DNA from 3 places in the Kurthia sp. FSL E2-0154 genome. Region 1 is predicted to be linked to each of the others. Evidence: riboswitches for the same ligand, from Rfam matches in the RefSeq annotation. Region 1 holds a riboswitch; each other region holds the start of a gene.
The links. Region 1 has a riboswitch for S-adenosylmethionine ahead of MHB75_RS08880 (methionine ABC transporter ATP-binding protein). Riboswitches for the same ligand answer to the same signal wherever they lie in the genome.
Positions count from the first base shown of each region.

Region 2: another riboswitch for S-adenosylmethionine. It lies ahead of MHB75_RS14030 (O-acetylhomoserine aminocarboxypropyltransferase/cysteine synthase family protein); the one in region 1 lies ahead of MHB75_RS08880 (methionine ABC transporter ATP-binding protein).
Region 3: another riboswitch for S-adenosylmethionine. It lies ahead of MHB75_RS10750 (bifunctional homocysteine S-methyltransferase/methylenetetrahydrofolate reductase); the one in region 1 lies ahead of MHB75_RS08880 (methionine ABC transporter ATP-binding protein).

Region 1 is NZ_JBBOPO010000001.1:1,796,428-1,799,710, reverse strand. It holds gene gcvH (glycine cleavage system protein GcvH) at 1-227, shown strand, start outside; gene MHB75_RS08890 (toprim domain-containing protein) at 445-798, shown strand; gene MHB75_RS08885 (thioredoxin family protein) at 804-1,112, shown strand; SAM riboswitch class I at 1,170-1,279, shown strand; gene MHB75_RS08880 (methionine ABC transporter ATP-binding protein) at 1,374-2,399, shown strand; gene MHB75_RS08875 (methionine ABC transporter permease) at 2,392-3,069, shown strand; gene MHB75_RS08870 (MetQ/NlpA family ABC transporter substrate-binding protein) at 3,094-3,283, shown strand, end outside.
Region 2 is NZ_JBBOPO010000001.1:2,800,240-2,803,522, reverse strand. It holds gene MHB75_RS14035 (homoserine dehydrogenase) at 1-620, opposite strand, end outside; gene MHB75_RS14030 (O-acetylhomoserine aminocarboxypropyltransferase/cysteine synthase family protein) at 847-2,136, opposite strand; SAM riboswitch class I at 2,259-2,371, opposite strand; gene nfsA (oxygen-insensitive NADPH nitroreductase) at 2,609-3,283, shown strand, end outside.
Region 3 is NZ_JBBOPO010000001.1:2,183,767-2,187,049, reverse strand. It holds gene hemG (protoporphyrinogen oxidase) at 1-524, shown strand, start outside; gene MHB75_RS10755 (class A sortase) at 559-1,224, shown strand; SAM riboswitch class I at 1,409-1,517, shown strand; gene MHB75_RS10750 (bifunctional homocysteine S-methyltransferase/methylenetetrahydrofolate reductase) at 1,610-3,283, shown strand, end outside.

The DNA.
Region 1 (3,283 bases):
TCGACCAACCATTCGGTAGCGTTGAGTCTGTAAAAACAGTTTCTGAACTATATGCACCACTTTCAGGTGAAGTAGTAGAAGTAAACGAAGAGTTAGAAGATAGCCCAGAGCTAGTAAACGAATCACCTTACGAGAAAGCTTGGATGGTGGTTGTAAAACCTTCTGACGCTGCACAACTAGAAGCTTTATTAACTGCTGAACAATATGAAGAAGTAATCGCAGGTTAATAGCACCCCTTTCATGTAGGTGCGCGTTTTCATGCTGATTTGATTAGAAGACACTGATTTCAGTTGTCTTCTTTTTTTATTTGTTGTAAAGTATGTAAAGTTTTTTCTATGCGCTTTTTTTATAAGCACTATTCCTACAAAAATATACTGAAAATATGGTATAAATAAAGTAAGAAAGAACAGAAAAAAGAATAAGGAATCAGATGGGGTGGTGTGTATGAAGATTATTGAGAAAGTACTCATTGTAGAGGGTAGACAAGATTGTTTACAGTTAAAGCCTATTTTGAATGAACCTGTTGAGATTGTCTGTACAAACGGAACCGTAAGCTCTCATCGTTTAGATGAACTATTACAGCCGTATGAGAGTTGTGATTTTTATGCATTTTTCGATGCAGATGATATGGGCGAGAAACTTCGTAAGCTTGTACAACAAGAATATCCCAATACACATCATCTTTATACATTACCGCGTTACGGTGGTGTTGAACGCACGCCGCGTTATCATTTAGCAAAAGTGTTACAAGGAGCTAAATTTAAGATTAAGTCAGGTTACTTATTAGATAAAGGATGACAATAATGCAAGAATGGACACGTGAAGAATGGGAAGAGCAAGTGAAGTCCCAAGAAAAAACAGCTTTTTACCTCTATACACCGATGTGTGGAACTTGCCAAGTTGCATCAAGAATGATGGATGTGACCGAGCAAGCAATTGGACATGTTCCGATGGGGAAAGCCAACTTAAATTATATGGAGCAATTAGCGTATGACTTTGAAATTGAAAGTGTACCTTGTCTTCTTATTACGCAAAATGGCGAGTTAGTAGAGAAAATTTATGCTTTTCAGTCAGTGCCACATTTATTTGAAAAAATTTTAAAGAAGTATTGACCTTTCAATTTAGAAGTGATAAAGTATCTACAATAACTAAATGAACTTAATTCGTTACTCTTATAAAGAGAGGTGGAGGGAAGTGCCCTATGAAGCCCGGCAACCATCACATTATGTGAAAAGGTGCCAATTCACGCAAGGACTATGTAGTCTTTGAGAGATGAGAGAACGGTTTAGCATATTTTATGATGTTTAAACCCTTCTGTTGTCTGACAGAAGGGATTTTTTTATGAATAAAGTTCGAAAAAGGTGGGAAACAATTTGATTCAACTCAGCAATGTGACAAAACAATATAAAACTTCAAATGGTCCCCTCACAGCTGTCGATCAAGTAAACTTAACTATCCAAGATGGTGAAATCTTCGGTATTATCGGTTACAGTGGTGCTGGTAAGAGTACGATGATTCGTTTATTTAATGGCTTAGAGAAACCAACAAGTGGTTCTGTAATTGTAAATGGTGAAGATATTTCAAAAATTAAAGGTGCTAAACTCCGTGCAGCACGTCATAAAATTAGTATGGTATTCCAACATTTCAATTTATTATGGTCAAGAACGGTAGAAGAGAATATCGCTTTTCCTTTAGAAATTGCAGGTATTGATCAAGCTGCTAAAAAGAAAAAAGTAGCAGAATTGATCGAACTTGTTGGATTAAGAGGAAGAGAAAAAGCTTATCCATCACAATTATCAGGTGGTCAAAAACAACGTGTAGGTATTGCGCGTGCACTTGCAAATGACCCAGAAGTATTACTCTGTGATGAAGCAACATCAGCATTAGACCCTGAAACTACGGATTCAATTTTAGACTTATTACGCAGTGTAAATGAAAAACTCGGTATCACGATTATTTTAATTACACATGAGATGCACGTGATTCGTAAAATCTGTCATCGTGTAGCCGTAATGGAGCAAGGGAAAGTCGTAGAAGAAGGCGATGTTCTTCAAGTATTCGACGCACCACAGGCACCTGTTACACAACGATTCGTTCAACAAGTAACGAATACAGTAGGGCAACAAGAGTCGATTGAACAAATTAAAGAACAATACCAAAATGGCAAATTAATTAAATTATTCTTTGTCGGCTCAAAAACAGAGCAACCGATTATGACACAACTTATTCGTCAGTTTAATGTCGATGTAAATATTGTACATGGCAATATATCTCCGACAAAAAGTGGTCCATACGGTACGTTAATCGTACAACTTGCTGGAACAGATGAAGAAGTTGAAAAGGCAGTAGCATATTTAACTGCTGAAGGAATTAAGTCGGAGGTGATGTCACATGAATAACGAAGCGACAGGACTATTCCCAAATGTTGATTGGGAAGGAATGTGGCAAGCCACGCTAGAAACGCTTTATATGACAGGTGTTTCAACCATCATTACATTTATTTTAGGTCTAGTGCTAGGGATTATTTTATTCTTAACAGCACCGGGCCAATTATGGGCGAATAAGGTTGTGAACTTTTTAACAGGAGTAATCGTGAATATTTTCCGTTCTATTCCGTTCGTTATTTTAGTGATCTTATTAATTCCATTTACAATTTTCTTAATGGGAACAATGCGTGGTGCAAACGCAGCATTACCGGCACTGATTATCGGGGCTGCACCATTCTATGCACGCATGGTATTGATTGCATTAAAAGAGATTGATCGTGGTGTGATTGAAGCAGCTCGTTCGATGGGTGCAACAACAGGAACAATTATTTGGAAAGTATTGATTCCAGAATCTTTACCAGCGTTAATTTCAGGGATTACAGTGACGGCAGTTGCTTTAGTAGGTTATACAGCGATGGCGGGCATCATTGGTGCAGGTGGTCTAGGTTACTTAGCCTTCCAAGATGGTTTCCAACGTAGTCAAAACGACGTAACATTCGTCGCAACAGTATTAGTATTAGTTGTTGTATTCATCATTCAATTCATTGGAGATTTGATTACAGCAAAAATTGATAAACGATAGATCAAAGAAAAGGGGAAATGAATCATGAAAACATCAAAAAAATTAGTAACAGGTCTTTTAACAGCAGCACTAGCACTTAGTTTAGCAGCATGTGGTTCTTCAGAAAAATCAGGAGACGGCGATGAAAAAGTAATTAAAATCGGTGCTTCAAACGTACCACATGCTAAAATTCTTGAACAAGCAGAACCAATTCTTGAAAAAGAAGGTATCAAAT
Region 2 (3,283 bases), 1.0 Mb from region 1:
ATCATTAGCTTTTTGAAAGCATCTTGTCCTGAAATATCATTATATGGATCTGCTTCTGCATATCCTAAATCTTGTGCATTTTTTAAAGCTGTTTCGAATGAAATACCTTCTGTACGCATTTGCGTTAAGATATAATTCGATGTGCCATTTAAAATACCTTGAATGTGTAATACATCATTCACACGTAAGATTGTCTCCATTGTTTTAATTACCGGTACACCACCTGCAGTAGTTGCTTCAAAACCTACTTGTACACCGTATTTTTTCGCCTTCTCTTGTAGCGCTTGACCAAATTTAGCAAACATGACTTTATTTGCAGTAATAACGTGCGCGCCTTTTTCAATTGCTGCATCTAAATAACCATATGCTGGTTCTTCTCCAACAATTGCTTCAAAGACAACGTCTAATTGTGGCAATGCTAAAATATCTTCAAAACGATTCGTTAATAAAGACGCATCTACACCTTCGCGCTCTTTTGAAACATTATGGACTAAAATTTTTGCTACTTCGATGTCCACACCCAGTGTTTCTTTCAATTGCTTTCGCTTTTCTTTCAAAATGTTAAAAATGCCTTCTCCTACCGTTCCGAACCCTAGGATTGCCACCTTCACTGCTGTCATATTGTTCGCCTCCAATGATTAAATTTAATTTGTTTATTTTGAACGTTCATTTCACAACTTAATGAAAATTCTAACGTATTTAAAGACATATTTCAAGAAAATTCTTTTTCAGAAGGACAATTGTTTTTTCTAAGAGGTCACTAAATACTGAATTTTAGAAAATAAAAGGAACTGCCTACAACGGATTGAGTCAGTTCCTTCTATTATATATAACTGATTTTAGAACCTATTTTGCGACCACTGTTACTTGTTGGAATGCTTGCTCTAACGCATGAGTTAGATCTTCTGCATTTTCAAGGCCGATTGATAAACGAATGAGTTCTTCTGGCACACCTGATTGAATAAGTTCTTCTTCATTTAATTGTTGATGTGTTGTTGAAGCTGGGTGAATAATTAATGAACGCGCATCACCTACATTGGCTACATGTGAGAATAGCTCAATTGCATCAATGAACTTGCGACCTGCTTCACGCCCACCTTTAATACCAAATGTTAAAACAGAACCTGCACCATTTTTTAAATATTTTTCTACGAGTGGCGCATACTCACTATCTTCAAATCCATTATAGTGTACCCATTCCACTTGTTCATGATTGCGTAAGAATGTCGCTACTTTATGTGCATTTTCATTATGACGTAGCACACGTAAATGAAGTGTCTCTAAACCTTGTAAGAAGTTAAAGGCTGCATCTGCACTCAATGTCGGACCGAAGTCACGTAATAATTGAACGCGTAAACGTGTTGCAAACGCTGCATTCGGTGCATCCACACCATAGCGAATACCATGATAAGAAGCATCTGGTTCTGTATAGTCTGGGAATTTACCCTGTGTCCAGTCGAACTTCCCTGCATCCACTACAATTCCACCGATTGTTGTACCATGTCCACCAATCCACTTTGTTGCCGAGTGAATCACAATATCTGCACCATGTTCAATCGGGTTACATCCAACTGGTGAAGCAAATGTATTATCGACGATGAGTGGAATTTGATGTTCATGTGCAATTTTTGCAAATGCTTCTAAGTCAACTACTGATAAACTTGGATTTCCGATTGTTTCAACATATAGCGCTTTTGTGTTCTCTTGAATCGCTTCTGCAAACTTCTCAGGCTCGCGTTCATCAACGAATGTTGTTGTAATACCGTAACGTGGAAGTGTATTCGCAAATAAATTGTACGTGCCACCATATAAACTATTCGCAGCTACAATATGATCTCCTGCACGCGCAATATTTAAAATACTAAATGAGATAGCAGCCATACCTGAAGATAGAGCGACTGCTGCTGTTCCTCCTTCTAATAAGGCAACACGTTTTTCAAACACATCAACTGTTGGATTCATAATGCGTGAATAAATATTGCCTGCTTCTTCTAGTGCGAATAATTTACGAGCATGTTCTGAATCATTAAATTGATATGCAGTTGTACGGTAAATAGGTACTGCAATTGCTCCTGTTACGGGGTCTGGTGATTGTCCGCCATGTACGGCTAATGTTTCTTTTTTGAATTCTGTCATATATGATTCCTCCTAAAATGAATTATGATGATGGACATCGGAATAAGGAATTATAGGAGAAGGATTTTATAAAAAAAGCCCTCTTCTTAGGTAAGAAGAGGGCTTTATCGAACATGGTCCTCCCCTTATCTGTCAGATCCGATAAAAAATCTGTAGGAATTAGCACCTTGGTTTCAAAAAAGAAACTGGTTGCTGGGCATCGCAGGGCCTATCCCTCCGCCACTCTTGATAAAGGTTTTAAACATATAATGTTTCCATCAATTTCTATCTAGTATAGTCATCTATTTTTCATTCGTCAATCTTTTTTCTGAAAATTTTTATTATACTGATTTAATTCTTTTAAAATACAATTTTATTTTTAAATAAAAATTACTAAAAAACTTTTTAAAATAAATCAAAGGTTTTCGAATAAGATGAGCATTTATGGTAGCATAGTCTTTGAATACAAATGACAATAGGAGTTGAATGAATCATGAATCAAGTAAAAGAATTATTACGTAGTCATACTTCTGTCCGTAAATATACAGGCGAAGAAATTCCAAAAGAAGTGGTATATGATTTAATCGAAACTGCACAGATGGCTGCAACATCACACTTTGTACAAGCATATAGTGTGATTCATGTGACAGATCCTGAGAAAAAAGCGAAACTTGGCGAATTATCGAATAATGATTTCCAATTCAAAACAGCTGGCGCTTCTTTCTTATTCTGCGTAGATTTCAAACGTCTTCAAATTGCTGGTCAAAAATACGATATTGATATTACAGCTGATTCGGCTGAAAATGTCTTAGTGGGTGTAGCAGATGTTAGCTTATTTGCTCAAAACTTCGTTATTGCAGCTGAAGCTGAAGGCTACGGTATTTGTTATATTGGTGGCGCACGTAATAATCCAAAAGAAATTAGCGAATTATTCAACCTACCTGAATACGTCTTCCCGATGTTTGCGATGACGATCGGCAAACCAACGAAAACAAATGATACAAAACCACGTTTACCAGTGGAAGCAATTGTACATGAAAATGGTTATGATGTAGAAAAATATGACGCACTATTAACACAATATGATAAAGAACTTGGTGAGTACTACTTAAACCGTAATGCTAATCAAAAAGTAACGAACTGGACGAAACAAATGGCGGATTACTTA
Region 3 (3,283 bases), 390 kb from region 1:
GTGATTTTGAAGAACTACAAACGGGTTCTATTATTACAGTTTACTTGGCTTATGATTTACCGAATGATGTGCTACCAGCAGATGGTACAGGATATATTGTATCATCAGGTAATGATGTAAATTGTAATGCATGTACATGGACAAGTCGCAAATGGCGTCATACTTCTAAAGACGATAAGTTACTTATCCGTATGTTTTATAAAAAGAATAACCCTCGTTTTAAAGAATTTTGTCAGATGACAAATGATGAATTAGCACAAATTGCACGTCAAGACATCGAAAAAAGCTTGAAAATAACAGATGAACCAACATGGATTGATGTAAGAAAATGGTTTGATGCGATGCCAATTTATAATTTACAACATAAACAAGCAGTTGAACGTATTGAAAAACAAATGGTGAAATATCATCCACATGTACATTTAGCTGGTTGTTCGTATTATGGTGTGGGGATTGGTTTATGTATTCAAAATGGTGAAGAAGTTGCTACACGAGTTATGAATCAATTTATTCAAAGACAATGAGAATTCGTATAAAGTGTGAAAGAAGGATTCCATAATGAACAGGAAATTAAGTTTAACGATTGGCATTGTTTTGTTTGTTTTAGGTGTTGCACTAATTTTCAATAAACAAATTATGGGGTTCATCGTGTCACATATGAGTAATCAAGCAATTGAGCAGTTTGATGAACAAAAAGCACAAAATGCGGATGACGTAAGCTTTGATTTTGGTAAAGTAGAGAATATTAGTTTACAAGATGTATTAAAGGCACAAATGAATCAAGGTGATGTACATTCAATTGGTGCATTAAGTGTTCCCGATGTATCTTTACAATTGCCTATTTTATACGGAATTTCAAATACAAATCTAGCAATTGGCGCAGGTACATTAAAGAAGGATATGAAGATGGGGCAAGGTAATTATGCATTAGCAGGTCATAATATGAATAATGATAAAACATTATTTAGCCCTTTAACGAAAGCAAAAAAAGGAATGCTTATGTACACAACGGACTATAAGCGTGTGTATACGTATAAAATTACAAAAATCTTTATTACAGAAGCAACTGACGTTCAAGTTATCGAAAATCAAGCTAAAAAAAGACTACTGACGCTCGTTACATGTAATTATGATGGTTCGAAACGATTAATTGTACAAGGTGAGTATGTCAATGCGCGTGACTTTGATTCAAATGCTGGCGATGCATTTACGATAAAAAAATAAAATATGAAGCGTATGAGATGTGAAAAAACCTCATACGCTTTTTTAATTTCTATTACTAAATTTGCGAAATATTGTGATAAAGTAAGCGCTTTTTCGTACAATATTTAGCTGAAAGTGGTAGAAGCTATTGACGGTACTCTATTTAAGAGGTATGATTCTTTTAATATTTTAAAAATTCAATAATTTCTTATCAAGAGAAGCCGAGGGACTGGCCCGACGACGCTTCAGCAACCAGCCATTTAGATGGTCAGGTGCTAATTCCAGAAGGACGTATGGTTCTTAAAAGATAAGAAGGCTTATTTTCAAGTGTCAGTTCAAACCTTCTTATGCAATGTAAGAAGGTTTTTTTATAGCTTTTTTGAAATGAAGGAAGGATGGGGAGTGTATGGGATTACTAGAAGATTTAAAGACAAAAGTATTAACAGCAGATGGAGCAATGGGGACACTGCTCTATTCATATGGGATTGATTTTTGTTATGAAGAACTGAATGTTCGAAAGCCGGAAGTAATCGAGAATATTCATAAACTATATATTGAAGCGGGCGCTGATGTCATTCAGACGAATACGTACACAGCGAATACGATTAAGTTAGCTCGCTACGGTATTCAAGATGAATATGAAGCACTGAATCGTGCGGGTGTAGAGGTAGCGAAAAGAGCCACGAAGAATGGCGAGTACGTACTTGGAACAATTGGTGGAATTCGAGGTATTCGTAAGGATGAACATTCACTAGATGAGATTATTGAATCACTTGTTTTACAAGCAAAAGTATTACTTGATGCAGGTGTAGATGGTTTACTACTCGAAACATTTTACGACTTAGAAGAGCTTGAAACATTAGTGAAAACAATTCGCATATTCTCAGATGGACCGATTGTAGCGCAAGTTTCGATGCATGACCCAGGGGTTTTATTAAATGGAATGAAGTTGAATGATGCACTGCAACATTTAGAAAGAGCTGGAGCTGATGTTGTCGGTGTGAACTGTCGGTTAGGCCCGTACCATACAGTGAAGGCGCTTGAAAATGTTGAGCTACCAAAGAATTCGTTCTTATCTGCGTATCCGAATGCAAGTCTACTCGATGTAGAAGAAGGAAAAGTGGTATATGAATCAGAAGCAGAATATTTTGGGCGCGCTGCAGTTGAATTACGTGATGAAGGGGTTCGCTTAATTGGTGGATGTTGTGGAACAACACCTGAACATATTCACGAAGTGAAGAAACATTTATCAGATGTTTTACCAATGGAAAATAAAGAAGTTATCACAACTAAAGAAGAAGTGATTCGTGAAGCTAATGTGTCTAAATTTGAACCACTTCACGAAAAAGTAAAAAAAGGGCGTTCCATTATCGTTGAACTTGATACACCACGCCATTTAGAAACAGAAAAGTTTTTAGAAGGAGCAGCGATTTTACAAGAAGCGGGCGCTGATATTGTCACAATGGCAGATAATTCACTTGCTTCACCACGTGTATCGAATGTGGCGATGGGATCGATTTTAAAATATGAAAAGAATGTACGAGGATTAGCACATATTACATGTCGCGACCGTAACCTAATCGGGCTACAATCTCATTTGATGGGGCTAGATGCATTAGGTATTCACGATATTTTAGCTGTAACAGGTGACCCAACAAAAGTAGGAGATTTTCCAGGTGCTACAAGCGTCTATGATGTATCGAGCATTGAATTACTACAATTAATTAAAAAATTAAACGAAGGTATTTCTTTCTCGGGAAAACCACTACGTAAAAAGGCAAACTTCTCTGTAGCGGCAGCATTCAATCCGAATGTACGTGTCGTCGAACGTGCCATTCCACGTTTAGAGAAAAAGATTGAAGCAGGTGCGGATTATTTCATTACACAGCCTGTTTACTCAAAAGAGAAAATTATTGAAATTTATGAAGCAACAAAACATTTAGATACACCGATTTACATCGGAATCATGCCACTAACAAGTTTACGAAATTCTGAGTTTTTACACCATGAAGTGCCAGGCATTAAGTTGTCAGATGAAGTACTTGAACGTATGAAAGCAGCAGATGGCGATAAAGAACGC